DNA from 3 places in the Paenibacillus sp. GCM10023250 genome. Region 1 is predicted to be linked to each of the others. Evidence: riboswitches for the same ligand, from Rfam matches in the RefSeq annotation. Region 1 holds a riboswitch; each other region holds the start of a gene.
What was found. A riboswitch is a leader RNA that binds a small molecule or an ion and turns the genes downstream of it on or off. The one in region 1 is predicted to bind thiamine pyrophosphate.
Positions count from the first base shown of each region.

Region 2: another riboswitch for thiamine pyrophosphate. It lies ahead of ACFPB1_RS13160 (ABC transporter ATP-binding protein); the one in region 1 lies ahead of thiC (phosphomethylpyrimidine synthase ThiC).
Region 3: another riboswitch for thiamine pyrophosphate. It lies ahead of ACFPB1_RS04525 (ABC transporter substrate-binding protein); the one in region 1 lies ahead of thiC (phosphomethylpyrimidine synthase ThiC).

Region 1 is NZ_JBHSHY010000069.1:5,799-15,282, forward strand. Features, by position in the region: gene ACFPB1_RS26650 (Gmad2 immunoglobulin-like domain-containing protein) at 1-167, opposite strand, end outside; gene ACFPB1_RS26655 (hypothetical protein) at 319-843, shown strand; gene ACFPB1_RS26660 (WecB/TagA/CpsF family glycosyltransferase) at 930-1,670, shown strand; gene ACFPB1_RS26665 (DUF4183 domain-containing protein) at 2,070-2,462, shown strand; gene ACFPB1_RS26670 (DUF4183 domain-containing protein) at 2,540-2,878, shown strand; gene ACFPB1_RS26675 (ferritin) at 3,066-3,572, opposite strand; gene ACFPB1_RS26680 (DUF1450 domain-containing protein) at 3,688-3,912, opposite strand; gene ACFPB1_RS26685 (YwbE family protein) at 4,093-4,302, shown strand; gene ACFPB1_RS26690 (CcdC family protein) at 4,520-5,023, shown strand; gene ACFPB1_RS26695 (MarR family winged helix-turn-helix transcriptional regulator) at 5,105-5,581, shown strand; gene ACFPB1_RS26700 (YceI family protein) at 5,724-6,257, opposite strand; TPP riboswitch at 6,411-6,515, shown strand; gene thiC (phosphomethylpyrimidine synthase ThiC) at 6,836-8,599, shown strand; gene thiE (thiamine phosphate synthase) at 8,694-9,484, shown strand, end outside.
Region 2 is NZ_JBHSHY010000013.1:134,701-144,184, reverse strand. Features, by position in the region: gene ACFPB1_RS13175 (Crp/Fnr family transcriptional regulator) at 1-371, shown strand, start outside; gene hmpA (NO-inducible flavohemoprotein) at 520-1,737, opposite strand; gene ACFPB1_RS13165 (hypothetical protein) at 1,847-2,050, shown strand; TPP riboswitch at 2,229-2,333, shown strand; gene ACFPB1_RS13160 (ABC transporter ATP-binding protein) at 2,432-3,208, shown strand; gene ACFPB1_RS13155 (ABC transporter permease) at 3,183-3,977, shown strand; gene ACFPB1_RS13150 (ABC transporter substrate-binding protein) at 3,974-5,038, shown strand; gene thiD (bifunctional hydroxymethylpyrimidine kinase/phosphomethylpyrimidine kinase) at 5,129-5,953, shown strand; gene ACFPB1_RS13140 (hypothetical protein) at 7,379-8,155, opposite strand; gene ACFPB1_RS13135 (hypothetical protein) at 8,262-8,981, shown strand; gene ACFPB1_RS13130 (NAD(P)/FAD-dependent oxidoreductase) at 9,019-9,484, opposite strand, start outside.
Region 3 is NZ_JBHSHY010000002.1:305,088-314,571, forward strand. Features, by position in the region: gene ACFPB1_RS04495 (hypothetical protein) at 1-205, shown strand, start outside; gene ACFPB1_RS04500 (AAA family ATPase) at 198-1,718, shown strand; gene ACFPB1_RS04505 (3-hydroxyacyl-CoA dehydrogenase family protein) at 1,811-2,686, shown strand; gene ACFPB1_RS04510 (acetate/propionate family kinase) at 2,683-3,891, shown strand; gene asnS (asparagine--tRNA ligase) at 3,929-5,224, shown strand; gene ACFPB1_RS04520 (DnaD domain protein) at 5,279-5,992, shown strand; TPP riboswitch at 6,115-6,224, shown strand; gene ACFPB1_RS04525 (ABC transporter substrate-binding protein) at 6,493-7,584, shown strand; gene ACFPB1_RS04530 (thiamine-binding protein) at 7,588-7,890, shown strand; gene ACFPB1_RS04535 (ABC transporter permease) at 7,880-8,656, shown strand; gene ACFPB1_RS04540 (ABC transporter ATP-binding protein) at 8,653-9,429, shown strand; gene ACFPB1_RS04545 (TatD family hydrolase) at 9,466-9,484, shown strand, end outside.

The sequences.
Region 1 (9,484 bases):
CCGTTATCGCCGGAGCCGGAGCCGGCCGGGCCCCCTTGCTCGGCCGCCGGCGGTTTGCCGGGCGCCTCGGCGACGTTGTCCGGCTTGCCGGAGCAGCCCGCAAGCAGCGCCAGCGTCAGCGTCAGCGCGATCGCGCCGGACGCCGCCGTTCGCATTCGTTTCGTCATCCCAGTCACCTGCTTTCCTATAGCCGGCCTATCGCCGGTCATAAAATTTCGCTGCGGCAGGCGAACGAGGTTGCCTGCGCTCTTGCCTTTAGTATACGCTTGAAAAAAAGGCTTGAATCACCAAAAGGGCCAAGAGGAGGAAGCGCGCGACATGTTCGAATGGAGCCGGCTGCTTCGGTTTAACCGGTATTTGGGCCAGAACGGGCGGAACGAGATCGACTACCAATGGCCGACGTCCAAGTTCCCGGTCATCAGCATCCGCACGAGCGCGGGCCGGGGCAAGCCGAAGGTCGCCTTCGGCCTCGTGGCGCTCGGCGATATCGCGATCGGCCTCGTCGCCGGCGGCGCGGTCGCGGTCGGCATCGTCGGATTCGGCGCTGTCGCTCTCGGCGCGATGCTCGGGCTCGGCGCGGTCGCGCTCTCGGGCGGCCTCGCCGCCGGCGCGGCGGCGATCGGCGATCTCGCCCTCGGGGCGGTGGCGATCGGCCAATCCGCGCTCGGGGCCGTCGCGATTGGCGAGAACGCGCTCGGGGCGGTCGCCATCGGCCAGCACGTGATCGGCGCGGTGGCGATCGGCGAGCGCGTCTACGGCCTGGTCGCGATCGGCGAGCACGGCTTCGGCCTCGTGCCGATCGTCGGCGATTTCTTCCGCTGGATCGGCGGGCTGTTCGATTAGCCCGGCGGGGCGGTTTTCTTTCGCCGGCATGGGCCCTGTGCTACAATAAGGGACAGCATGAGTGAGGAAGAGGAAGGTGTGGAAGCATGGACAGCGTCAATATTTTAGGCGTGCCCTTCTCGAAAATGACGCTTACGGACACGGTGAAGCTGATTCAGGCCAAGCTGGCGGCGGATACGCGCGCGGAGGCGAAGCCGTTCCATCTCATTACGGCCAATCCCGAGATCGTGATGGCGGCGAAGGGGCAGCCGGAGCTGCGGCGGATCGTCGACGAGGCCGACCTCATCACGCCGGACGGCATCGGCGTCGTGCTTGCGGCGAAATGGCAGGGGACGCACATCCCTGAGCGCGTGACGGGCTACGATATGCTGATTCGGCTGCTGGAGGGCGCGGCGGCGAGGGGATTCTCGCTCTACGTCCTGGGCGCGGACGAGGAGACGAACGCGATGGCCGCCGATATCATCCAGGCGAAGTATCCCGGCGTGGAGATCGCCGGCCGGCATAACGGCTTCTTCAAGGGCGACCAGGAGAACGAGATCGTGGCCGACATCGGACGGAAACGGCCGGATCTGCTGATCGTGGCGCTCGGCGCGCCGAATGCCGAGAAATGGATCTACAAGCATAAGAGCCGCTTGAACGCGAAGGTCGCGTTCGGCGTGGGCGGCAGCCTCGACGTCATCGCGGGCAAGGTGAAGCGCGCGCCCGTCATCTGGCAGAAGCTGAACGTCGAATGGCTGTACCGGCTGCTGAAGCAGCCGTCGCGCTGGCGCCGCCAGCTGGTGCTGCCGAAATTCGCGCTCACCATTCTGACGACGCGCCGCCGCTGACGGTTGCGGGACGAACGCGGATAGGGGAAGCCCGCCGCCGCGGCGGGAGGAGACGCCTTCGAAACCAGGGAACGCCCCGGTTCGGAGGCGTTTTTGCCATCCCTAAAATATGGGTGGCATTCTAGCACCGAATCGGTTCAATGATCTAGGTCAGCCGCTAGATTATCGACATAACCTATGAAGACGCGACGCGCGTGCCGTCCCGGCAGGAGACGAGATCGATGAGAGGAGGTGCCGGAGTTGGCCTGCTCCATTGCGCCTAGACGCAAAAAAAAGCTGCCGGACCGTACGAAGCGCTGCAAACGGACCTGCTGCCGCAAGATCGCAAAGAAGCGCAGGACATGCGGAAGCAAAAAACCAGCCAGACCGGCGAGGCGAACGTCGCGCAGGCCCGCGGCATTGCCCCAAGGCGCCCGGGGACCTCAAGGGGTCCCGGGGGCGCGGGGGCTACCGGGCGTCGCGGGAGCGGGCGGCGTTGCGGCCATCCGCGTCATTCCCGACATCCGGCGGTATTTCTACATCGCCCCCGCGGAAATCGGCTTCGCGGAGGCGGTGGCGTTCCCGGCCGCCGGCTTCGTCAACGACGCGGGGGAGCCTGTGCTGTCGTTCGCGGATTTCGGCCAGTCAGGCTACTACAATTTGTATCTGAACGGCGTCGTCCAGCAAGGACTGGCGTACGAGGCTGCGCCGGACGGACTGACGATTTACGCGACCGGCCAAACGATCGCGGCGGGGACGCCGATCATACTGGAGGCGATAGGCTTCCGAGCGGAGCCGGCGACGAATATTTGATGCATGTGAATCAGGCTATTCGCTCTTCCAGTTGGGAAGACGACTGCATTTAATAGAGTTAGAGGAGGTGATTTCCGATGCCAACCCAGCTATTCAATATCGTGACGCCTAGCGTGCAGGCAAGCGTGGAAACCTTTTTCTTCCAACAGCCGGCGCTTACGAGCGTAACGACCTTCACGGTGACGGGAGCTCAATTCGCCGACGACGCCGGTGATTCGCCCTCTACGATTCCGGACGTATCGCCGAGCGGCTACTATAACTTCTTCATCAACGGGGTGCTGCAGCAAAGAACGACGTACGTCGTCACGCCCGGAACGGGAGCGGCGGGTACCGTGGTTTTCACGTCCGACACGGCCTTCAGCCTGCTCGATGACACGCCGGTCGTCCTCGAAGCGGTATCCTTGACCGCGGGTTAATCCAGGGATGACGGGGATCGGTATTCGCTCGTACGGCTGAAGTACAGGCCGCGTCTGCGGGCCGGTCCGAAGAATCGGTTCCTCGTAACGGGAAGAGCCCTCTGCTTAAGTGCAAGCAAAGGGCTCTTCTCGTTGCTGAGGATGACAGATCCGGAACCATCTCGCCTCGCAGCTTGGACAAGCCGCGTTACGCGTTCGCCGGCGGGGTGAAGGTCCGCGCCGCGAACTCGGCGTCGAGCATGAAGAAGGCGTTGCTGTCCTTGTCGATGCGCTTCAGCTTGTTGATGATGCTGTCGAACATCGCTTCCTCCTCGACCTGCTCGTCGATGAACCATTTCAGGAACTGAATCGTCGCATGCTCGCGGTCGTTCAGGGCGAGGTCGGACAGGTGGTAGATGCGCTTGGTGACTTCCAGCTCATGCTGGTAGGCGTGCTCGAACGCCTCGAGAATGGAGCTGTACTCGTTGTTCGGCGTGTCCATGCCGTTCAGCGTGACGCGCTTGCCGCGGTCGTTGAGGTACTTGTACATTTTCATGGCATGGAAACGTTCTTCCTCGGCCTGCACGATAAAGAAGTTCGCGAAGCCGTCCAGGCTCTCCCCGGAACAATAGGCGGCGATCGCCATATACACGTGGGCGGAATAAAACTCGAAGTTCAGTTGTTCGTTCAACGCTTCGCTGAGCGTGTCGTTCATCATCGGCTACGCCTCGCTTTCCAATTAGGATCGTATGTAAACGCAAAAGAGAAGAAGGCCGGCGAATGTTGTCGATTCGGCGCTTCTTCTCTTATCGTACCACACGATGCCATAGTTAGCCTATCCGATGCTTCAGCTTCGCATACAGGGCGTCCGCGGATGGGGCGACGACCACCTCGGTCTTGCCGATCAGGACCATGCACTGCTTGGCGCACAGCTTGCAGTTGCCGAGGCAGTCCTTCTTCTTCTGCTTCAAATCGGGAAATTCCTGCTTCAGCGATTTGAACACGGTCTTGGAGCCGTGCTTGAAATTGCGGCAGCAGTATTTGATTTTCTTCATGCGTCCGGAACCTGCCTCTCCGCGGCCAGCGCGCTGTGCCGGTCTGCTTTTTCACCTATAATGATAGTAATTCTCATTCTCACTGTCAACGAAAATGTCGAAGGGCCTGTTCCTTTACTTCGCCTGCCCGCTGGATTATGATGGGGAACAGAAAACCGACGAGAAGGAGCGCTGCCCCGCATGAGCACAAACGGACAACTGCGCGCGAACATCCGGCCGGGCCTCACGGTCGATATCGTATTGAAGAAGGACCAGCCGACCGGGCGCCTGACCCGCGGCGTGGTTAAGGATATTTTGACAAATTCGCCGAATCATCCCCACGGCATCAAGGTCCGCCTGCAGAGCGGCGACGTGGGCCGGGTCAAGGCGATCGTCCCCGAGGGAGGCTGAACCGATGATAGCGCCTCGCGGACGCGGACAAGCCGGTCCGCAAGCCGGCCGCGAATATCCGCGCCGACGCGCCCGTCCGAGCCGAAGCGGGGCGTCTCTGCGGGAATGGCGGCGTTTGCAACAACGGCGCAAAATAGGTAGGATAGATGGAGAGACGGCTGCTTCGCCAGAACCGTCGAACCGACCGCGGAGCTTGCCGCAAAGGAGTGCGCTCTAGATGAGCTTTCATCCGAATTCGTTTTCATTCGGCCACGCCGCATCGATCGTCGTGACGCTGCTCTCCGGCGTGGCGGTCATGTTCCTGCGGCTGCGTGCCAGCAACCGGCCGACGAACATGCGGAAAATCATCATCCCGCCGCTCGGCATGTCCACCGGCTTCCTGATGTTCATCGTGCCCGAGACGCATGTGCCGTGGACGTGGGCGCTGATCGCCTTCGCCGCGGGCGCGACCGTGTTCGCCTATCCGCTGATCCGCACGTCCAAGCTGGAGCGGGTCGGCGGCGAGATCGTCCTGAAGCGGTCCAAAATGTTCATCTTCATCCTGCTCGGCCTGCTTATCGTCCGCCTGCTGGCGCACGACGCGGTGGAGTCGAAGGTGTCGATTCCGCAGACGGGCGCCTTGTTCTTCGTGCTGGCGTTCGGCATGATCGCCGTCTGGCGCATCGCGATGCTCAGGGCCTTCATGAAGCTGCAGCGCGGAGCAGGCAAGGAAATCAGTTGACAGCCCTCGGGTCAGCTGATATTCTAACCATATGAATTGTATGCAATTTAATTGCATTGACATAGATTGGAGAGACGAACCATGGACAAGAGCGCGATGCTCGAGCTGGACAATCAGCTCTGTTTTGCCCTCTATTCCTGCGCGCGCGAGGTGACGAAGCTGTACCGTCCCTTCCTCGACGAGCTCGGCCTGACGTATACGCAATACGTCACCCTGCTGGCGCTGTGGGAGAAGGACGAAGTGCCCGTGAAGGAGCTCGGCCGGCGGCTGTACCTGGATTCCGGAACGCTGACGCCGCTGCTCAAGAAGCTCGAGGCGATGGGACTGCTGCGCCGGGAGCGGGACCTGCAGGACGAGCGCAGCGTCATCGTCCGGCTGACCGCGGACGGACGGGCGCTCAAGGAGCGGGCGACGGACATCCCGGAGCGCGTCTTCTGCCAGACGAGCCTGACCCCGGACGGCATCGTCGCGCTGCGCGAGCAGCTGCGCAAGCTGACGGCCGAGGTGCATGCGCAGACCGACCGCTCCCCCGGCGCGACTGAAGGATTGCAAGGATAGTTGTTCTCGGATTCGCGCATAGAGAAGGACCGCACACAAACAGCGGCCGCCCCGTTACCTGCGGGGCGGCCGCTGTTTGTGTATCTGCTAATTCGGACGGGACGTCCTTGCTCTGCGCGGGCGGCAAGGACAACACGCAATATCAGCCCGCCTTGGCGGCTTCGAGCTCGATGGCGACCTTCACTTCGTCGCCGATCAGCACGCCGCCGGTTTCGAGGACCGCGTTGTACGTCAGGCCGAAGCTGCTGCGGCTGATCGCGCCTTGCGCGCTGAAGCCGACCTTCTCGTTGCCCCACGGATCCTTGCCGCTGCCCTCGTACGTCACGCTGAACGTGGCCGGACGGGTCAAGCCGCGGAGGGTGAGGCTGCCGGTCACGTCGTATTCGCCCTCGCCCGTCTTCGCGATGGAGGTCGACTGGAACGTCATCGTGGGATAGTGTTCGATATCGAAGAAATCGCCCGTGCGCAGGTGGTTGTCGCGGTCCGCGTTGCGCGTGTCGATGCTGGCGAGCGTCACGTCGAACCGGATATTCGCCGTCGTCAGATCGTCCGGATCCGCTTCGATCTCGGCGCTGAACTCGTGGAAGGTGCCTTTCACTTTCGCGATCATCATGTGCTTGATCGTAAAATCTACGCTGCTGTGCGTCGCGTCGACAAGCCATTTGGAAGTGGGCATGGGCAAAACCTCCGGATAATTAATAACATAAAGTAATGAACTTAATATTTTATAGTTAGTATATAGGCAGATAGTGGAAATTGTCAATCCTTTTTCTTCCTGGCGGCATTCGATGCGTTGACAACTTTTCCCTCGAGGGGTATAGTCTTGTCAGGAATCCACTAGGGGCGCCCGCACGGGCTGAGATAAGGCAGATGCCTTGGTCCCTTCGAACCTGATCTGGGTCATGCCAGCGTAGGAAAGTGGGAAATGTACGTGCGACTTCGAATCGGCCGTACGGCGCGGGAGGCGATCATGCCCTGCCGTCCGAAGCCGATTCCGTCCGCCGTCTGCGCGTGCCGCAGGCGGCGGGCAGACGACCGCGACATGAACCGCTCCTTCGCCGGAGCGGTTTTTTTGCGCTTGCGCCATTCGTCGGCCGCAAGCCGTGCTCAGGCAAGTTGCGGCGAAGCGTCTCGCTTGGCGGCTCTCGCTGCCGCGCGGCACGGTCCCGTTCGCGCGCGCGCGCCTCCCGTTCCTTCGCCCGGCCTCCTGGTGCGTTTCCGCCGAGATGGACGACTATGAGGAGGAGATGCGAAATGACGATTATGACGACGCCGCTGCCGGGGAGCCGCAAAGTATATGTGGAAGGGAGCCGTCCCGACATCCGCGTGCCGATGCGCGAGATCGGCCTGACGCAGACGGAAGCCAGGAACGGTGATATACGGGATAATGAGCCGGTCGCCGTGTACGATACGAGCGGACCTTATACCGACGAAGCGTACGAGACGGACTTTAGACGGGGGTTGCCAGCGCTGCGCGGCGGCTGGATCGCGGAGCGGGGCGATACGGAGGCGTACGAGGGACGGACGGTCGCGCCGCTCGATAACGGCTTTCACAGCGAGGGGGCCGCTTCGGCTCGGGGCGCGGAGACGTTCCCGGGCTTGACGCGGCGGCCGCTGCGGGCGCGGGAGGGCCGGAACGTGACGCAGCTGCATTACGCGCGGCGCGGCATCGTGACGCCCGAGATGGAATACATCGCGATCCGCGAGGGCATGACGCCGGAGTTCGTGCGCAGCGAGGTGGCCGCCGGGCGGGCGATCATTCCCGCCAACGTCAACCATCCCGAGAGCGAGCCGATGATCATCGGGCGCGCCTTTCACGTGAAGATCAACGCGAACATCGGCAACTCCGCCGTCGCGTCGTCGATCGAGGAAGAGGTCGAGAAGATGACGTGGGCGACGCGCTGGGGCGCCGACACGATCATGGACCTGTCTACCGGCAAAAACATCCATACGACGCGCGAATGGATCGTCCGCAATTCGCCGGTGCCGGTCGGCACGGTGCCGATCTACCAAGCGCTCGAGAAGGTGGACGGCAAGGCGGAGGACCTGACGTGGGAGGTGTTCCGGGACACGCTGATCGAGCAGGCGGAGCAGGGCGTGGACTATTTCACGATTCACGCGGGCGTGCTGCTCCGCTACATTCCGCTCACGGCGAAGCGCGTCACGGGCATCGTGTCGCGCGGCGGCTCGATCCTGGCGGCGTGGTGCCTGGCGCATCACCGGGAGAATTTCCTGTACACGCATTTCGAGGAAATCTGCGAGATTATGAAACGGTACGACGTGGCGTTCTCGCTCGGGGACGGCCTGCGTCCGGGCTCCATCGCCGACGCCAACGACGAGGCGCAGTTCGCGGAGCTGGAGACGCTCGGCGAGCTGACGCGGATCGCGTGGAAGCACGACGTGCAGGTCATGATCGAAGGGCCGGGCCACGTGCCGATGCACCTGATCAAGGAGAACATGGACCGCCAGCTCGAGGTGTGCCAAGAAGCGCCGTTCTATACGCTCGGGCCGCTGACGACGGACATCGCGCCGGGCTACGACCACATCACGTCGGCGATCGGGGCCGCGATGATCGGCTGGTTCGGGACGGCGATGCTCTGCTACGTGACCCCGAAGGAGCATCTGGGTCTGCCGAACCGGGAGGACGTGAAGGACGGCGTCATCACATACAAGATCGCCGCCCACGCCGCCGACCTCGCCAAAGGCCATCCGCGGGCGCGGCTGCGCGACGACGCGTTGTCGAAGGCGCGGTTCGAGTTCCGCTGGAAGGATCAGTTCCACCTGTCGCTCGACCCCGAGCGGGCGATGGCGTACCACGACGAGACGCTGCCGGCGGAGGCGGCGAAGTCGGCGCATTTCTGCTCCATGTGCGGGCCGAAGTTCTGCAGCATGCGGATCACGCAGGACATCCGCGATTACGCGGAGGCGAACGGGCTGGAGTCGCGCGAGGCGATCGAGGCCGGCATGAAGGAGCAGGCGAGCGCGTTCCGTTCGGGCGGCGGGTCGATCTATTCGTAGGCGGACGGCGGTTTCCGCGGAAGCCGCGGCCTGGCGGCGCCCGGCGGGAGGCGCCTCCGGGTAACGGGGCGTTACAAGCGAGAGGAGAAGAAGCATGGAGAAACGAAACTGGCGGGATTTCAAGCTCTACGCCATCACGGCGGCGAATTACCATCCCGGGCGAAGCGTGCTGGAGGTCATGGAGCAGGCGATCCTCGGCGGCGCGGACATCGTGCAGCTGCGGGCGAAGGACGCCTCGAAGGAGGCGCTGCTGCGGGACGCCCGGGCGCTGCGCGAGCTGACGGCCCGGTACGGCGTGCCGTTCATCGTCAACGACCATATCGACGTCGCGCTCGAGGCCGGCGCGGACGGGGCGCATTTCGGGCAGGACGACCTGCCGCTCGCGGAGGCGAGGCGGATCCTGGGGCCGGACGCCATCATCGGCATCTCGACGCACAGCCTGGAGCAGGCGCTGGCGGCGGAGCGCGGCGGCGCCGACTATATCGGCGTCGGCCCCGTCTTCCCGACGGGCACGAAGCCGGGCCGGGCGGCGGTCACGACCTCGTACGTACGCGAAGCGGCGGCGCACGTGTCGATTCCGTGGGTCGCCATCGGCGGCATTACGCTCGCGAACGCGGACGAGGTGCTCGCCGCCGGCGCGACGCGGCTCTGCGCGGTGTCCGCGATCGTCGGCGACGCGCGTCCCGCGGACGTCTGCCGGGCGTTCCGGGCGCGGATCGACGCGGCCGAGCGGGGCGGGGCGGGCGGCGCTCCGGCATCCATCGCGGTCGTCGTGAACGGGCGCCGCGAGGAGACGGCCGCGCGGACGGTCGCGGAGCTCGTGGAGGCGCTCGGCCTGGCGGGCAAGAGCCTCGTCGTCGAGCTGAACGGCGTCATCGTCGCCCG
Region 2 (9,484 bases), on a different contig from region 1:
GCGAAATCATTCCCCATCATTCGCTCATCAGCCCGAATCCGTACTTCGGCACGGCCGTCGCGCTCATGCCGTCGGAGGCGGAGGTCATCTCCGCGCCGGACTGGTACCGGCAGCTGGAGCACGAGCCCGAGCGCTGCCGGGAGATCGCCCTGCTGCTGCAGGACAGGCTGCGCATGATGCAGCAGCGCATCGACCAGCTGACGCAGGTGGCGCCCGCCGACAAGCTCCGCAAGCTGCAGGCGTGGTTCCGCCTCTATATCGAGCCGGCTTCCCTGACGGAGGTGCTGACGCAGGACGAGATCGGCCAGCTGATCGGCCTGCGCCGGGAAACCGTCAACCGGCTGCTCCGGGCGCAGCGGGCGGAAGCGTAACGCACCGCGGGCGTGCCGTTGCATCGGCGCTCCCGCGGCGGAGCGGCCGCCTTCCGGCTGGTACTCTTTACAGCGGTACGCCTTCCGGCCGGTCCGTCTTCCGGCCGGCACCCGCAGCCTGCCAAGCGGATGCTTCCGCCGCCTGGCCTTAGTCCAGCGCGCCCGCCGGACCGAAGAATTCGAAATGAATGTCCCCCGGCGCGACGCCCCATTCCTTCAGCGCCAGGTTCACCGTCCGCATGAACGGCGCCGGGCCGCAGAAGTAGAAGCCGGCGTCGGTCGTCCCCGCGGTTTGCCGCAGGAATGCCAGATCGAGATACCCTTCTTTATGGAATGCCCCCGCCTCCCGGTCTTTATCCGTCGGCGTCCCGTAGACCCAGTGCGCCGAGAAGGCCGGGTGCTCGCCCACGATTCGCTCGACCTCGCCTCGCAGCGCGTGCATGCCGCCGTGCCGGGCCGCATGGATGAACGTCACCTTGCGCTCCGGCTGCGTCTCCGCCAGCGCGCGCAGCATGCTGACCATCGGCGTCAGGCCGACGCCGCCGCTGATGAGCACGACCGGGCGCGTGTCGCGCCGGTCGAGCGTGAAGTCGCCCGCGGGTGCCGACAGCGGCAGCACGTCGCCTTCCCGAATCTCCTCGTGTAAGTACACCGATAAGCGGCCGGCCGGCAGCTCCGGCACCGTGTTCTCCCGCTTCACCGATATCCGGTAATACCCCGCCCCCGGCGAGCCCGACAAGCTGTACTGGCGGATGTGCGTCCGGTCCTCGCCCGGAATGTCCAGCTTCACGCTGATGTATTGGCCGGGCTCGAACGATGCGATCGGGCCGCCGTCCGCCGGCACGAGATAGAAGGACGTGATGACCTCGCTCTCGCGCTCCTTCCGCGACACCTTGAACGGCCGGAAGCCTTCCCAGCCGCCCGGCTGCGTCTCCGCCTGCTTGTACATATCCGCCTCGACGCCGATGAACGCGCTCGCGATCATGCCGTACGCCTCCGCCCAAGCGCCGAGGATGTCGTCCGTCGCGGCGTCGCCGAGCACTTCTTTGATCGCGCCGAGCAGGTGCTCGCCGACGATCGGGTAATGCTCCGGCTTGACGCCGAGGCTGCGGTGCTTGTGCGCGATGCCCTTCACGACCGGCAAAATCGACTCCAGCTTATCGATGTGGGCGGCCGCCGCGTAGACCGCGTTCGCGAGCGCCGTCTGCTGCCGGCCCTGCTTCTGGTTGGCATGGTTGAAAATATTCAGCAGCTCCGGATGAGCCTCGAACAGCCGCTGGTAGAAGCGCTTCGTAATCGCCGTGCCGTGCACCTCCAGCACCGGTACCGTCGATTTGATGATGTCGATCGTCTCTTGCTTCAGCATGTTGCATCCCCGCTTTCGTGTGGCTTTGTGTTCATGGTTTCAGTATACGGCCGCGAGGAGCTCCGCCTTGTGATTGCGATCACAGCGTTTGAGAAAAAAGTGTGTCGGTATGGAACCGGTCCTCCCCTCCGCTTTCCGCCGGACGCGCGATTTTTGCCTATTTATAAAGATCGCGAGCGCCATGGGCGACGTCATGCAGGACGCCGAGCGGACCTCGCGGCTCGCGCGCGACCAGCCCGCCAGCTCGCAGGAGCCGACGTCCTTCGTGCGGGTGATCGAGACGATCACGCAGGAGCTCGAGAGCATCCGCTAGCGGGCAGGCGGCTCGGTCCGACGCCCGGCGGCCACCGGTGGCTCGAGCCGCGCCCGGCTGCGAAAGCCGACACCTGGCGGCCAACGCCGGCGGGGCCGCGGCCCGCATGGCGGCGCGGACGGACGTCCTTTTCACGCCGCCTCGCGTTATGCTATAGTAGGAGCAACCGAATACCCGTTTTATTCGCTAGGGGAGTCTGACGACTGAGACGCGGAGCCGAAACCGCGGACCCTTGGAACCTGATCTGGGTAATGCCAGCGTAGGGAAGTGAATGGAATTCCAACACGACGACGCGTTTGGCGTTCGTTTCGCGGACCCGCCCATTCCTTCCCGGAGGAATCGGCGGGTTTTTTCGTATGCGCCCGAAAGGAGAATGTCCGCATGACGACCGTACTATCGCTGCGCGAGGTTTCGTTCGGCTATGGCGCCGGAGCAGGCGGCCGGCTGTTCGCGGGCTTGTCGATGCACGTGGCGGAAGGCGAGTTCGTCTCCGTCGTCGGCGCGAGCGGCTCGGGCAAGAGCACGCTCTTCAAGCTGATCGCCGGCCTCCTCGAGCCGGCCTCCGGCGACATCGCGCTGTACGGGGAACGCGCCGCCCGCCGGCTCGGCCGCGTCGGCTACATGCCGCAGCGGGACTTGCTGCTCCCGTGGCGCACCGTGATGGACAACTGCCTGCTGCCGCTCGAGCTGGCGCCGCGGGGACGCGCGAAGGACGGCGCCGCCGAGGTCCGGCGGCTGCTCGCGCGCTTCGGCCTGGAGGGGCGGGAGCGGGCCTACCCCGACGAGCTGTCCGGCGGCATGCGGCAGCGGGTCGCGCTGCTGCGCACGGTCCTGACGGGGCGGCCGCTGCTGCTGCTCGACGAGCCGTTCGGCGCGCTCGACGCCATGACCAAGCGGGAGCTGCACCGCTGGCTGCTCGGGCTCTGGGGCGGCCTCGACAAGAGCGTCCTATTCATCACGCACGACCTCGAGGAGGCGCTCCTGCTGAGCGACCGCGTCTATCTGATGCCCGCGGCCGGCAGCGGGGAAGGCTTGCGGGAGCTGCGCCCCTGCCTGCCGCGGCCGCGGGACGCAAGCCTCAAATACGAGCCGGGCTTCGTGAAGCTCCGGCGGGAATTGGAGCAGCTGCTGGATGAACAGACGACGACCGTTCCGTGACCCGCTGTCCGCGCTGCTGGAGCGGTACGGCCTGTTCGCGCTCCTGCTGCTCGCGCTGCTCGGCGGCTGGGAGTGCGCCGTGCGGCTCGGCTGGGTGCCGTTCTTCATCCTGCCGGCCCCGACCGCGATCGCCGGCGCGCTCGGCCGGGATGCCGGCCCGCTGCTCGGCCGCCATCTGGCCGCCACGGCGTCGGAGGCCGCGCTCGGCTTCCTGCTCTCGGTCGCCGGAGGCGTGCTGCTCGCGGCGCTGATGCGCCAATACACCTGGCTGAACAAGGCGCTGTACCCGTTCATCGTCGTCAGCCAGACGATTCCGCTCATCGCGCTCTCCCCCGTGTTCATCCTGTGGTTCGGGTACGCGGTTTGGAGCAAGGTCGCGGTCGTGTTCCTAACCGCATTCTTCCCGATCGTCGTCGGTACCTACGACGGGCTCGGCCGGGGCGACGCCGGCTACCGCGAGCTGCTGCTGACGATGGGCGCGGGCCGCTGGGCGATCTTCCGCAAGGTGCAGGCGCCGCTCGCGCTGCCGTCGTTCTTCTCCGCCCTCAAGCTGTCCGTCGTCTACAGCGTCGTCGGCGCGACGATCGGCGAATGGCTCGGCGGCACCGAAGGGCTCGGCTATTTCAGCCGCCGCATGTCCGGCGGCCTGCAGACGGACGCCATGTTCGCGGCGGTCTTCCTGCTGTCGGCGCTCGGCGTCGCGTTCTTCCTCGCCGTCTCGCTGCTCGAAACCATCCTGCTTCGCAAAAGAAAGAGGGATTCCTCATGAAAAAGCCATCGTTATTCGTATTCCCGATGCTTATCGCCGCGGCGCTGCTCGCGCTTGGCGGCTGCGGCTCGACGCCGGGCGGCGGCGCGAACGCCGGCAGCGGCACGGCCGCCGATACCGGCGAGGGCGCCAATGCCCCGGGCGGCAGCCAGACGCCGCCGCAAAAAATCTCGCTCATGCTGGACTGGTACCCCAACGCGGTCCATTCGTTCCTGTACGCCGCCGAGGCGCAGGGGTATTTCGCGAAAGCCGGACTCGACGTCGACATCCGCATGCCCGCCGAGACCAACGACGCCCTGAAGCTCGTCGCCGCCGGCAAGGTCGACCTCGCGCTCACGTACCAGCCGCAGGTGCTGATGGCCCGCGGGGAGCGCATTCCCGTGAAAGCGATCGCCGCGGTCGTGCGCCATCCGCTCAACCATCTGATGGTGCCGGCGGGCAGCGGCGTCCGGTCGCCGAAGGACCTCGCCGGCAAGACGATCGGCTTCTCGTCCATCCCCCTCTACGAGGCGATGGCGCGCACCATGATCGAAGCGGACGGCGGCGATCCGGATGCCGCGAAGCTGATCGACGTCGGCTACGATCTAATCCCGGCGGTATCCACGAGCAAGGTCGACGCCATCATCGGCGGCTTCATCAATCACGAACAGCTGATCCTAGACAAAGACGGCCATCCCGTTAACTCGATCGATCCCGCCGCGTACGGCGTGCCGGACTATTACGAGCTCGTGCTGGCCGCGAGCGACGACGGTCTGAAGGCGAAGCAGGACCTGTTCACGAAGTTCGTGCAGGCCGCGGCCGAGGGGCAGCGCTACGTGGAGGCGCATCCGGACGACGCGCTGAAGATGCTGCTCGAGCACGAAGACGGCGGCTCCCCGCTCGACCCGTCCATCGAGGCGAAGAGCCTGGTCATTCTGCTGCCGCTCATGACGGACAAGGACGCACCCTTCGGCGCGCAGGATCCCGCATCCTGGGACCGCGTGAACGACTGGCTCGCGGATCACGACCTGCTCGGCGCGGACGTCAAGGCCGCGGACGCATTCGTCAATCTGACCGGCTAACGGCTCGATCGGCAAGCTAAATGACCTTACCGGCCCGGAGGAACCCCGATGTCGGACCGGCGAACACGAAAGCTTAGAGGAGGAATGACGATGACGACCATTACCAAAGCGCTCACGATCGCCGGCTCGGACAGCGGCGGCGGCGCGGGCATTCAGGCCGACCTGAAGACGTTTCAGGAGCTCGGCGTCTACGGCATGTCCGCGCTGACGGCGGTGACGGCGCAAAACACGCTCGGCGTTCAAGGCGTTTATCCGCTCGAGCCCGCGGCCGTCGCCGCGCAGCTGGACGCGATCGGCGCCGATTTGCCCCCGGACGCGGTCAAGACGGGGATGCTGTTCAGCTCCGCGATCATCGGCACCGTCGCGGACAAGGCGCGCGAATACGGCTGGCGGAATCTCGTCATCGACCCCGTCATGGTCGCCAAGGGCGGCTCGCGGCTGCTGCTCCGGGAAGCGGTCGACGCGCTCGTGACGCGGCTGATGCCGCTCGCGCTCGTGACGACGCCGAATATTCCCGAGGCCGAGATGCTGACCGGCCTGCGGATCACGAACGTGCAGGAGCGCGAAATCGCCGCGAAGACGATCGTGGAGATGGGCTCGCGCTACGCGCTGATCAAGGGCGGCCACAGCGCGCCGGACGAGCCGATGATCGACCTGCTGTACGACGGCCGGACGTACCGCTATCTGGAGAGCAAGCGGATCGACACCCGCCACACGCACGGAACGGGCTGCACGTATTCCGCCGCGCTGACGGCCGCGCTCGCCCAAGGCTTCGCGGTCGAAGAGGCGATGGAGACAGCGAAGGCGTTCATCCAGGCGGCGATCGAGGACGAGCTCGGGTTCGGGGCGGGCCATGGGCCGACGAACCATTTTGCCTACGGGCGGCGGCTGCGGAGTGGCTTGCATAGCCGGTAGCGTTCGCCGCCCTGCGGAGGAGGTGGCTCGCCGCTCGCTAGGCGTGTGACTCGTCCCGGGCAGCGCGAATTGCCCGGCCGGGACGGAACCGGCGTAGGCGGAGGCCGTCGCCGGGCCCGGCGGAGCTGGCGGCCGGGTGCCTCGCGAGTCGGCCGGCGCGCGCGCCGCGGGCCGGACGCACGCTCGCGCCGTCGCCTGCGGAAGGCGCCGCGCAGGCCCGGCGGAGCTGGCGGCCGGGTGCCTCGCGAATCGGCCGGCGCGCGCGCCGCGGGCCGGGCACGATTCGCGGGCAGCGCTCGCGCTCACGCCGTCGCCCGTCCACCCATCTCCCGCTCATCGCCCATACTAGCTTCACGATCAACCCCCTTATCGCCGGCAGGCAGTCGAGGGGGTTTAATGCTTTGAAAGCAACATTTGTGCACCGGGGACCTCGTCTTCCCCGCGCTGAGCGGACAGGAGATCCGTTATGCCGTCGTTTTAGGCCCCTTCCGCCATTTGGCGGACACAGGAGCCGCTATTTGCCTCCGAAGGGGGCATAAGCCGGTCCATTCAGGCCAATAGCGGAACGTGTGGCCGCCAAATTCGCAAAACGGCCAAAGCCTAACAAATAGCTGCTCTCCTGGCCGACAATTCCAGTGCTTATCGCCGAAACTTCCATGGGGATCCGGCTCTCCGGATGCCTTGGCTGAACTCCTCTGCACCTAAAACACCCGCTCGCCCGCCTCCTCGGTGCATAAAAATCCTCCCGGCCGCATGAATTGCCCTCACGGAGCAAACGTCGGGAGTGGGGCTGACCCGTCGAAGATAGAGCCAGCGTCAAGATTCGGGCTCGCCTTTTTGGGAGTGAAGCAGCGTCAAGAGTGAAACTGGCCATCGAGAGCTGAACTAGAGAGTAAAGCTGGCCGGTGCGAGTGGAGCTAGCGTCGAGTGTGACTCTGGCCGTTCTCAGAGGAGCAAACCTCGGGAGTGGAGCTGTCCATCGGGAGTGGAGCTAGCCGTCGAGAATGGAGCCAGCGTCAAGATTTGGACTCGACTTTTGGGAGTGAAGCTAGCGTGAAGAGTGGAGCTTGGCCGGTGTGAGTGGAGCTAGCGTCAGGAGTAAGGATGGCCGTTGTCAGTGGAGCTAACGTCGGGAGTGAGAGCTTGGCCGTCGAGAGTGAGGCTAGCCGTCGAGAGTGGTGCTAGCGTCGCGAGTGACGCTCTCCATTGTCAGTGGAGCTAGCATCAAGAGTACCAGCCAGCCGTCAAGAGCAGCGCTAGCCGCCAGTGGCGTCGAGCGACGGAACAGGGTGAGAAAGCGAAGGGGAGTACGGCGAGCAGGGTAGCAGGAGAGCGGACATGCGGGTAGAAGCCGAGACGGTCGTCGTGGGAGCCCCCTGGAGTTCGCCGATGTCGAGTCCTGCGGCGATTAGCCGCGGTCCGGCCCTACACCGCCCGCCCCTGCGCGCAATGCGGCCGCAGCCCGCACGCGCCGCACTTCGGCGCGGCGCCGCAAATGGCGCCGTAATCGGCGGCGCAGTACAGCCACATCAGATTGTCGAGGTAGGTCAGGTTCACGCCCGCCTCGGCCGCGAGCCTGCCCAAAATCGCGACCGCTTTGTCCTCCGACGGATAGCCGTCGTGCAGCCGGAGCCGCGCATCGCTGACGATGCGCCGGATATGGAGATCCGGCTTAATCGCCTTCACGCCGACATGCCGGAGATACTCCAGCGCGAGCGTGAAGCCCACGCCCCGGAGCTTGTACCGCTTCCCTTGCCCCAGCTCGCGCGCGACCGCCTCCGGCGGACCGCTCAGCACGAACCGGTCCAAGCTGCCGTAATCCGCCGCGATCCGCTCCAGCGTCGCGAGGTTCGCGTCCAGATCGGCCATCTGCCTGGCGATCGCGCGGTTGCCGCATTTGATCGCCTTGACGCACTCGGCGAGCCGGCTTTTGTCCGCCGCCTTCAGCCGCTCGGCCTCGTACCCGCCGAAAATCTCCGCGAGCCGCGCTTCGTTCCGCGCGATCGGTCCCCATGGCCGCTGATTGCTCAGCAGCGCGAGCAGCATGCCCCGGATATGCTCGCCGAACGAGAACGCTTCGCCGCGTTCCCGCCGAACCGACTGGCGCACTTGCCCGAGCTCGTCGATCGCCCCGGCCAAGTCGAAGCCCCGCGCGCGCAGCGTCTCCTCCATCAACGCGATCAGCTGCCGTGCCGTTATCACCGTCCACGCCTCCTCCGTTCAACGCTCAATTCGGCCTTCCCGCAACCGGGCGCCCCCCCGCCGCGTACAAGGGAAGAAACCAAAAAAAGAGCGGGTGCCCTTCCCTATGACCATATCGACGATTAAAAAACTCAATAATCCCAGCATCCTCTTCTTCGCCGCCCTGACCGCCGTAACCTTTGCAATCGCGCTGCTGTCCCACTCGTATTTCACCGATCGCGCCTTCTATCTGAACCAGGACCGGTACACGCTGCAGCGTCTTCAGGGCGACCTGGCCACGTACCGCGGCGGTTCGGCCGGTCCCGTCGACGTTCGCGTCATAAGCAACCTCGAGCGCTCGGTGCGGATCGGAACGGACGACTACCTCATCGCGAAAACCTCCGCGCCCGCGCTTCCGGCAGCTTACAGCGTCTCGTACCCGAACGGTCACCGGTACAGCGTGCAGGACACCAACGGCATTCTCCTCAGCTACGACGCGAAAGGCGAGTTCGTCGTGGAAATCGCGGCCTACTCTGGCGGCGTTCGCATCGACGAGCCGACCGAAACCTATCTTCCCGCATCGCTCGTCGCCGCCGCTTATCCGGAATATCACCGCACGCCGGGCCGCCCCGGTTTTCTCTTCCTAGCCTTGGCCTTCATGATCTTCGGCTGGTGCTCCTTCCGCTACGAACGGTTCCAGACGCTCCTGTTCCGCCTGTCGCCAAGTCAGCTCCTGTACGACAATCCCGAGCCGAGCGACTTCTATTATTTCATGAGCAAAGTCGGGGGCATCGCCGTCATGGTCGGATCGATCTGGGTCGCCTGCCAAGCGTTCGTCTCCGGTTGAGGTCCTGCGATCGAATTCGGCTTGGCGCTTCCTGCCCCTACTTCATCATCTGTTTCACCAGTTCGCGGTTGCGCTCCTTGAACCGGTCGTTATGCGACGATACCATGGCGAATTTGTCGGCGCCCGGCTGGATGAACTGCTTCGCCTTGTTCACCGCGTTGGCCGCGTCCTGGAACGCCCCGGCGATGAGATGCAGCTTGCCGTCGTGCATCAGGATGTCGCCCGCGGCGTACAGTCCCGGCACGGACGATTCGCTCATGACGGTGCCCGATACGTAGAAATCCTCGAGCATCTCGATGTTCAGGTCGCTCGCCTGCAGCAGCGTCGACTCCCGTTCGTAGCCGTGGTTGATGACGATCTCGTCGGCTTCCACCGTTACGACTTCGCCCGTCTCGTGGTTCGTCAATTCCACGCGTTCGATCGTCTCGCGGTCCGCGCTCGCGATCAGCTTCGTGATCGAGGAATGGAAGACGCATTCGGCGGAGCTCCGCAGCAGCTGCTGC
Region 3 (9,484 bases), on a different contig from region 1:
CAAGGTCGCCCAGGCGATGGATCATCGCGAATACGCGGCGATCCCGGCCGCCATGACAGAGGCGCAGGCCGAACATCCCGGCATTCAAGCCGTGTCCGAGATGGACGACGCGAACGTCTACATTACGCTGAAAGACGGCCAGTCGGTCAAATACGTCGTGCTTCCGCGCGAAGCCAATACGATTGGAGCGTGGCCAAATGCTTAGATACGGCAAGGAAATGCTGATCGGGTTCGTCCCGGTCTTGATTTTGTTTCTTCAGTTCGCGGCAGGCATCAACATCATGCCGCTCGTCCTGCTGGCGGTCATCGCCGGCGGGCTGATCTACATGGCCCGTTCGCGCGGCAATCTGGCGACGGTCGGCGGCGAGCGCAAAAGCAAGCCGCGTCCGCTTAAACCGATGTCGTTCGATGAAATCGGCGGACAGGATCGGGCGAAGCAGGAGCTGATCGAAGCGCTCGATTTTCTCGTGCATGTCGACCAAATTTCGAAATTCGGCATTCGCCCGCTGAAAGGCATTCTGCTGACGGGACCTCCGGGCACGGGTAAGACGCTGATGGCGAAAGCCGCCGCCAGTTACACGGATTCCGTCTATATCGGCGCGTCGGGCTCGGAGTTCGTGGAGATGTACGTCGGCGTCGGCGCGAGCCGGATCCGCGATTTGTTCAAGGAGGCGCGCCAGAAGGCCGCCAAGCAGGGCAAATCCAGCGCCGTCATCTTCATCGATGAGATCGACGTCATCGGCGGCAAGCGGGACGGCGGGCAGCAGCGCGAATACGACCAGACGCTCAACCAGCTGCTGACTGAGCTCGACGGCATTCACACGACGGACACGCCGCGCATCTTGCTCATCGGCGCGACGAACCGCAAGGAGATGCTCGACGCGGCGCTGCTTCGTCCGGGACGATTCGACCGGCATATCGCCGTCGACCTGCCGGATAAGAAAGGCCGCGAGCACATTCTGAATCTGCATGCCCGCAACAAGCCGATCGATCCGGACAGCGTGAACCTCGGGAAAATCGCGGAGGAGTCGTTCGGCTTCTCCGGCGCGCAGCTCGAGAGCGTCATGAACGAAGCGGCCATCTACGCGATGCGCGAGGATGGCGAGGTAATCTGCCAGCGGCACTTGTCCATGGCGATCGACAAAGTCATGATGGGCGAGCGGACGGACCGCGAAGCTACGAACGAGGAGCGGGAGCGCGTCGCGCTCCACGAGCTCGGCCACGCGATCGCGGCGGAGCTCGTCCGTCCCGGCAGCGTTTCGCAAGTCGCGCTGCTGCCGCGGGGCGGGGCTCTCGGCTACGTCCGCCACAATCCGCAGCAGGACAAATATTTGTACACGAAGCAGTTCCTCGAGGGCCAGATCATGATCGCGCTCGGCGGCGCCGCGGCCGAAGAGATGTTTTACGGCGAACGGAGCACGGGTTCGCGCGGCGACTTCGAGCAGGCGATGAACATCGTCCGCTCGATGGTGGAGTCGGGGTTGACGGAGCTCGGCATCGTCGACGGTTCCATGATGACGCCGGACAAATGGGCGGCCGTGACGGGCAGCGTGCTGAACGAGCTGATGCATCGCGTCAAAGGGCTGCTCGAGGCGCACCGGAACGTGTTCCTCTCGGCGCTCGACGTGCTGATCAAGGAAGAAACGCTGAGCGGCGACCGGTTCCGCGCGCTGCTGCGGCAGCTGACCGCGGAGCGTCCCGAGGCGCTCGCGCAATGATAGGTATCGCTTAAGAAGGCGGATGCGGATCCGCCTTCTTATTTGCGCGCAAAAACGGTATACTAGAAGATGAAATTTGGAGGTGTGCTTGATTGACTGCAGTACGAAAAGTCGGCGTAGTAGGCGCCGGAACGATGGGGCAGAGCATCTGCGAGATGCTCGCCGCCAATGGGCTTGACGTGTATATGGCCGAGCTGAACGAAGAACGGCTCGCGCATGCCCTGAACATGATCGAATTAAGCTTGGACAAGCAGATGGAACGGTGGGCGGTGACGGCGGCGGAGAAGAAGCTCGTCCTAAGCCGCATTCATCCGAAGACGACGCTGAACGAGCTGCAGTCTTGCGAGCTGGTCATCGAGACGATCACGGAAGACTTGGACAGCAAATTGGCGATCTTCAACGAACTGGACGCCGTCTGCCCGCCCGACGTCATCCTGGCGAGCAACACGTCGACGCTCAGCTTGACGGAGCTCGCGAGCGTGACGTCCAATCCGGACCGCGTCATCGGCATGCATTTCGTCTATCCCGTCAACCGGGCGGATCTCGTGGAGATCGTGCGCGGGCTCAAGACGAGCGACGACGTGTTCGAACGGACGAAGCGGTTCGTGGAATCGACGATACATAAGAAGGGCGTCATGGTGTTCGAATCGCCGGGCTTCGTCACGACCCGGCTGATCTGCCTGTTCATCAACGAGGCGCTTCATGTCCTGGAGGAGGGCGTCGCGTCGGCGGAAGACATCGACAGCGCGATGCGGATCGGCTACGCGTTCCAGCACGGGCCGTTCGAGATGGCCGACCGGTTCGGGCTCGATGCCGTGCTGGCCGCGCTGGAGCGGATGTTCCGCGAGTACGGCGAGCTCAAGTACCGGCCGTCGTTCATTTTGAAAAAAATGGTGCGCGGCGGCCAGCTCGGCGTCAAGAGCGGGCGCGGCTTCTTCGAATACGACAAGGACGGTGGACGGGTATGATCATCCTGGTCATGAACGCCGGCAGTTCTTCGCTGAAGTACCAGCTGTATAATATGGAAGAAGAAGCGGTGCTGGCCCAGGGGCGCGTGGAACGGATCGGCATGGACGCGTCGATTCTCGTGCACGAGCCGGCGGGGCGGCCGGAAGTGAACGAAGTGAGCGAAATCCTGGATCATAATACGGCGGTGCGCCGGGTGATCGACATGCTGACGCATAAGGAGCACGGCGTGCTGCTGTCCATGAAGGAGATCGACGCCGTCGGCCATCGCGTCGTGCACGGCGGCGAAAGCTTCAAGGCGTCGACGCTCGTCACGGAAGACGTGAAGAAGGAGATCCGCCGCCTGTTCGACCTGGCGCCGCTGCACAACCCGCCGGCGATGATGGGCATCGCCGCGGTGGAATACAACCTGCCGAGCGTGCCGCAGGCCGTCGTCTTCGACACGGCGTTCCACCAGTCGATGCCGCAGGAGACGTTCCTGTATCCCATCCCGATGGTGCTCTACCGCCGTCATAAGATCCGTCGCTACGGCTTCCACGGCACGTCCCACGACTACGTCAGCAAGGCGGCGGCGGAGACGCTCGGCCAGCCGCTCGAGTCGCTCAAGCTCGTGACCTGCCACATCGGCAACGGCGCGAGCTGCGCTGCGATCCTGCACGGCAAGTCGTTCGATACGAGCATGGGGCTGACGCCGCTCGAAGGGCTCATGATGGGCACGCGCAGCGGCGATCTCGATCCCGCCATCGTGCCGTTCACGATGAACAAGGAAGAGCTGACGCTGAACGAGGTCAACTCCATGCTGAACAAGCACAGCGGGCTGCTCGCGATCAGCGGGATCGGCAGCGACATGCGCGAGATCGTTGAAGCGATGGAAGACGGCGACAAGCAAGCGAAGCTGGCGTTCGACATGTACACGTACCGGCTGCGCAAGTACATCGGCGCCTATGCCGCCGGCATGAACGGCCTTGACGCGATCGTGTTCACCGCGGGCGTGGGCGAGAACTCCGTCGCGGTGCGCAAGGCGGTGTGCGAGAACCTGTCGTTCCTCGGCATCGAGCTCGACGAGGCGCGCAACGCGGTCCGCTCGAAGGAAGCGCGGTTCATCACGACCGACGACTCCCGCGTCAAGGCGCTGGTCGTGCCGACGAACGAGGAGCTGCTCATCGCCCGAGACACGTACCGGCTCGCGAAAATAATCAAAGAATAGCGTGACATTGAAGACATTTAACGGAGGACGATAAACGATGAAAACCTTAACGACGATCGGACAATTGAAAGACGCGGTCGGCCAGTCCGTCTGGATCGGCTGCTGGCTGAACGGCAAGCGCTCGAGCGGCAAAATCCAATTTCTGCAGCTGCGGGACGGCACGGGCTACGTGCAGGGCGTCGTCGTGAAGAGCGAAGTGGCGGAGGGCGTCTGGGACGCCGCGAAGGAGCTGACGCAGGAGAGCTCGCTGTACGTGAAAGGCATCGTGCGGGAAGAGCCGCGGAGCCAATCCGGTTACGAGCTGACGGTGGAGGGGATCGAGGTCATCCAGATTTCGCACGACTACCCGATCACGCCGAAGGAGCATGGCGTCGACTTCCTGATGGACCGCCGCCACCTGTGGCTGCGCGCGCCGAAGCAGCGCGCCATTCTCGTCATCCGCGCGGAGATCATCCGCTCGATCCAGCAATTCTTCGACGAGCGCAGCTTCACGCTGGTGGACCCGCCGGTGCTGACGCCGTCCTCGTGCGAAGGGACGACGAACTTGTTCCATACCAAATACTTCGACGAAGACGCGTATTTGACGCAAAGCGGCCAGCTATACATGGAAGCGGCGGCGATGGCGCTCGGCAAGGTGTACTCGTTCGGGCCGACGTTCCGGGCGGAGAAATCGAAGACGCGCCGCCACCTGATCGAATTTTGGATGATCGAGCCGGAGATGGCGTTCGTCGACCACGAAGAGAACCTGCGCGTACAGGAGCAGTTCGTCTCCTTCGTCGTGCAGAACGTCCTGAAGAACTGCCGCAAGGAGCTGGAGATGATCGGCCGCGATGTGAGCAAGCTGGAGGCCGTTCAGGCGCCGTTCCCGCGTATCACGTACGACGAAGCGATCGCGTATCTGCAGAAGCAGGGCCACGAGATCCAATGGGGCGAGGATTTCGGCGCGCCGCACGAGACGGCCATCGCCGAGATGTACGACCGTCCGGTGTTCATCACGCACTATCCGACGTCGTTCAAGGCGTTCTACATGAAGCCGGATCCGAACCGGCCGGAAGTCGTGCTGTGCGCGGACATGATCGCACCGGAAGGGTACGGCGAAATCATCGGGGGCTCGCAGCGGATCGACGATCCCGAGCTGCTGGCGGAGCGCTTCGCGGAGCATGAACTGTCCACGGAGGCGTACCAATGGTACCTCGACCTGCGCAAATACGGCACGGTGCCGCATTCCGGCTTCGGCCTCGGCCTCGAGCGGACCGTCGCGTGGATTTGCGGGCTCGACCACGTACGCGAGACGATCCCGTTCCCGCGGATGCTGTACCGCCTGTATCCGTAATCGCCGGACGCACCGGGCATCGGTTAGGCCAGGCAAGGGGGAGGAATACGGCCGGTGAAACAAGACATGTGGAAAGCGTACGCGCGCGGGATGGCGGCGGCCATGAACGGCGGCAGCGTCGTCGTTCCCGCCGGTCTGCTGCGCGCTTACCGCGGCGTCGGCCTGTCCGACGCGGATATGATGCTGATGCTGCAGCTGATGCTGTTCCGGCAGGTGGAGGGCGTTGATTTCCCGACGCCCGAGCAGCTGGCGGAGCGGCTCGGCATCGCGCCGAAGGCGGCGCACGGGCAGCTTGGCCGCTTGATCAAGGAAGGGCTGCTCGCGATCGACGAAGAGGCCGATCCCGTCAGCGGCATCGTCATCGAGCGGTACAATTGGACAGGCTTCCTGATTCGAGGCGCCGAATGGCTGGCGGACGAAGCGCGCCGCTCGGTCGGCGCCGAGCGGGAGGCGCAATCCGGACGGTCGTCCGCAGCGCAGCCGGATGCGGCGGAGTGGACGAAGCCGGCGGATTTGTACACGGCGTTCGAGCAGGAATTCGGCCGGCCGCTGTCGCCGATGGAATGCGAGACGATCAGCGCTTGGGTCGACCAGGACCGGTATCCGGACGAGCTGATCCGGTTTGCGCTCAAGGAGGCGGTATTCGCCGGCAAGCTGCATTTCCGGTACATCGACCGGATCTTGATCGAGTGGAGCCGCAACCGCGTCACGAATACCGACGAGGCCAAGGCGCATACGCAGAAATTTCGTAACGGCCGGGGGTCTTGACCCCCGGTTTTTTTTGCGTTGAACGGAGCAGCTCCGGGCTCATTCCCGCCGTACGGGCTTTTTTCCCGGAGGGGGTGCCAATTTGGCGGAGGGTCTGCTATAATTAGCACGTTGCAACCAATCGAATAGCGACGGGGAGCTGGGCAAGGCCGGCTGAGAGGAGATTCCGTACGATCTCGACCCTAGACCTGATCTGGATAATGCCAGCGTAGGAACCGCGTACAATTGCTTGGCGCACGCCGTGGCACGGCGTCGTGGCAAGCCGTAAGCAGCTGATAGAGGCATCCTCCGGACGGGGGATGCTTTTTTGGTTCTTGTTCGGTTCATTCGGGGAGAACCGGCGCGCGACGCCAGGCGCGGCCTGATGCCGCTGCGGCGTTCGGGACACGATAGATAGCAAACGACGGGAATCCGAGTGGCGCAGATCACGATTCGGAGCAGCATGGATTCGCACGATTATCCGCAGCCCGGTACGAGGGCAGGCGAGGGGGAGAAACAAGATGAGACACAAAGCTAGACGGGGCGGCTGGACGGCCGCGCTGACGACGGTGCTGATCGCGGCATTGGCATTGGCCGGCTGCGGCGCCAAGAACGATGAGGGGAACGCGGGAAATGCCGCGAACGGCGCGGGGAACGCTGGCTCGAACGCGTCCGCGAGCGGCGGCAACGCTTCGGCGGGAGACGCGCTGAAGGAGATCAAGGTCGTGCTCGACTGGACGCCGAACACGAATCATACGGGTCTGTACGTGGCCCGCGACAAAGGCTTTTTCGAGCAGCACGGCTTGAAGGTCGATATCATCCAGCCCGGCGAAGCGGGCGCGGACACCATGATCGCGACGGGCGCCGCCGACTTCGGCGTCAGCTACCAGGAAGGCGTCACGCAGGCGCGGATCCAAGGCGTGCCGCTCGTCTCGCTCGCGGCGGTCATTCAGCATAACACCTCGGGCTTCGCGTCGCCGGCGGACAAGAACATCACGTCGCCGAAGGCGTTCGAGGGCAAGACGTACGGCGGCTGGGGCTCGCCCGCGGAGCCGGCGGTCATCGAGTCGCTGATGCAGGAAGACAAGGGCGACTTCAAGAAGGTTAAGATCGCCAACATCGGCGACGCCGATTTCTTCACGGCGACGAAGAAGAACATCGACTTCGCATGGATTTTCTACGGCTGGGACGGGGTCGCGGCCGAGTTGAAGGGCGAGAAGATCAACATGGTCTACTTGACCGACTACAGCGACAAGCTGGACTACTACACGCCGGTGCTGGCGACGAACGAGAAGATGATCGCCGAGCATAAGGACACCGTCGAAGCGTTCATGGCGGCCGCGTCCGAAGGCTATCAATTCGCGATCGATCATCCGGACGAAGCCGCGGACGTGCTGATCAAGGCCGTGCCCGAGCTGAACGCGGATCTCGTCCGCGCCAGCCAGAAATGGCTCAGCCCGCGCTATCAGTCGGACGCGCCGCGCTGGGGCGAGCAGAAGCTGACGGTGTGGAAAAATTACGCCGAATGGATGTACGACCATAAGCTGCTCGACAAGCCGCTCGACGCCGAGAAAGCCTTCACCAACGACTTCCTGCCGGAAAAGGAGAACTGATCTATGGCCAACGCACTGCTGAGCATTCAAATTTTGCCGCGCACCCCGAACGGGGAAAGCGTCATTCCGTACGTCGACCGCGCCATCGATGTCATCAAGGCGTCAGGGGTGCCGTACCGCGTCGCGCCGCTCGAGACGACGATGGAGGGGGAGCTGGACAAGCTGCTCGCCATCGTGCAGGAGATGAACGGCGCCATGGCGGAGATGGGCTGCCCGTCGATCATCTCGCAGATCAAAGTGTATTATGTGCCGGCAGGCACTGCGTCGATGGACGCCCTGCTGGAGAAATATCCGGATGGGCAATAAACGAGCCCTCCTGCTGCCGCCAGCGATTGTCATGGCGGCTCTTCTGCTGCTTTGGCAGGGGGCGGTCTGGCTCTTCGGGACGGAGGCGTACGTCCTGCCTGCGCCGTCCGCCATCGCCAAGCAGGCGATGGACTCCGCGCCGCTGCTGGCGCATCATATGCGGGCGACGCTCGGCATCACGCTGCTCGGCTTCGGCATCGGTGCGGCGGCAGGATTTCTGATCGCCGCGCTGCTGCACGTGCTGCCCTGGGTGCGCGCGGGATTCTACCCGCTGCTGGTGCTGAGCCAGAACGTGCCGGTCATGGCGATCGGCCAACTGCTCGTGCTCTGGTTCGGCTTCGGCGCCTTGCCGCGCGTCATCCTGATCGCGCTTGTCACGTTTTTTCCCATCGCGGTGGCGACGATGACGGGGCTGTCGAAGAGCGACGGCAAGCTGTACGACTACATGCGCATGATCGGCGCCTCCCGCAGCCAGCTGTTCTGGCGGCTGGAGCTGCCGGGCGCCGTGCCGCATCTGTTCTCGGGCCTCAAGATCGCCGCGTCCTACGCCGTCATCAGCGCCATCTACGCGGAGGCGATCGGCGCGGACAGCGGCCTCGGCTATTTCATGCTGATCGCGCAGCACGGCTTCGAGACCGCGAAAGTATTCGCCGCCATCGGCGTGATCGTACTGCTCAGCCTGGCGTTGTTCGGCGCCATCGCGCTAGCAGAGCGGCTTCTCGCGCGCGGCGCGGCGCATAGGCGAAGGGAGGGACGGCCATCGTGAGCGCCGTATTGGAAGTTCGGGCGTTGTCCAAGCGGTTCCCCGGGAAGCGGGGAACGCCGGAGAAGGCGGTGCTAGGCGGCGTGTCGTTCCGCGTGGACGAAGGCGAGTTCGTCACGCTGATCGGTCCGTCCGGCAGCGGCAAGACGACGTTGTTTCACTTAATCGGCGGTTTGGAAATGCCGACGTCGGGCGATATTCTGCTGCACGGCCGCAGTACGGTCGGCACGCGCGGCCGGATCGCGTACATGCCGCAGCAGGCGTCCCTCATGCCGTGGCTCACCGTGTCCGCGAACATCGAGCTTTCGCTGACGATCGCCGGCCTCGGCAAGCGCGAAGCGCGCGGGCTCGCCCGCGACTGGCTGGCCCGGATCGGGCTGGAGGCAGCCGCGGACCAATATCCGGACGTGCTCTCCGGCGGCATGCAGCAGCGGGTCTCCTTCCTGAGGGCGCTGCTGTCCCCGCAGCGTCTCATGTGCCTGGACGAGCCGTTCAGCGCGCTCGATGCGCTCACCCGGCAGCATATGCAAGCCTGGCTGCTCTCCCTATGGGAGAGTAATCGCCGCTCCGTGCTGTTCGTCACGCACAGCATCGAGGAGGCGCTGCTGCTGTCCGACCGGATCCTGGTGCTGTCGGCGGCACCGGCATCGATCGTCCGCGAGGTGGCCGTGCCTTTCCCGCGGCCGCGCTCGGAAGCGCTGTGGAGCGATCCGGCATTCATCCGGCTGAAGCAGGAGCTGTACGACATGCTGCGGCCCGAATCGGCCCGCGGTTGAATCCCTCATTGGAAGCGTCGGAAAGGAGGCGGCATCATGAGTCATATGCGGCATG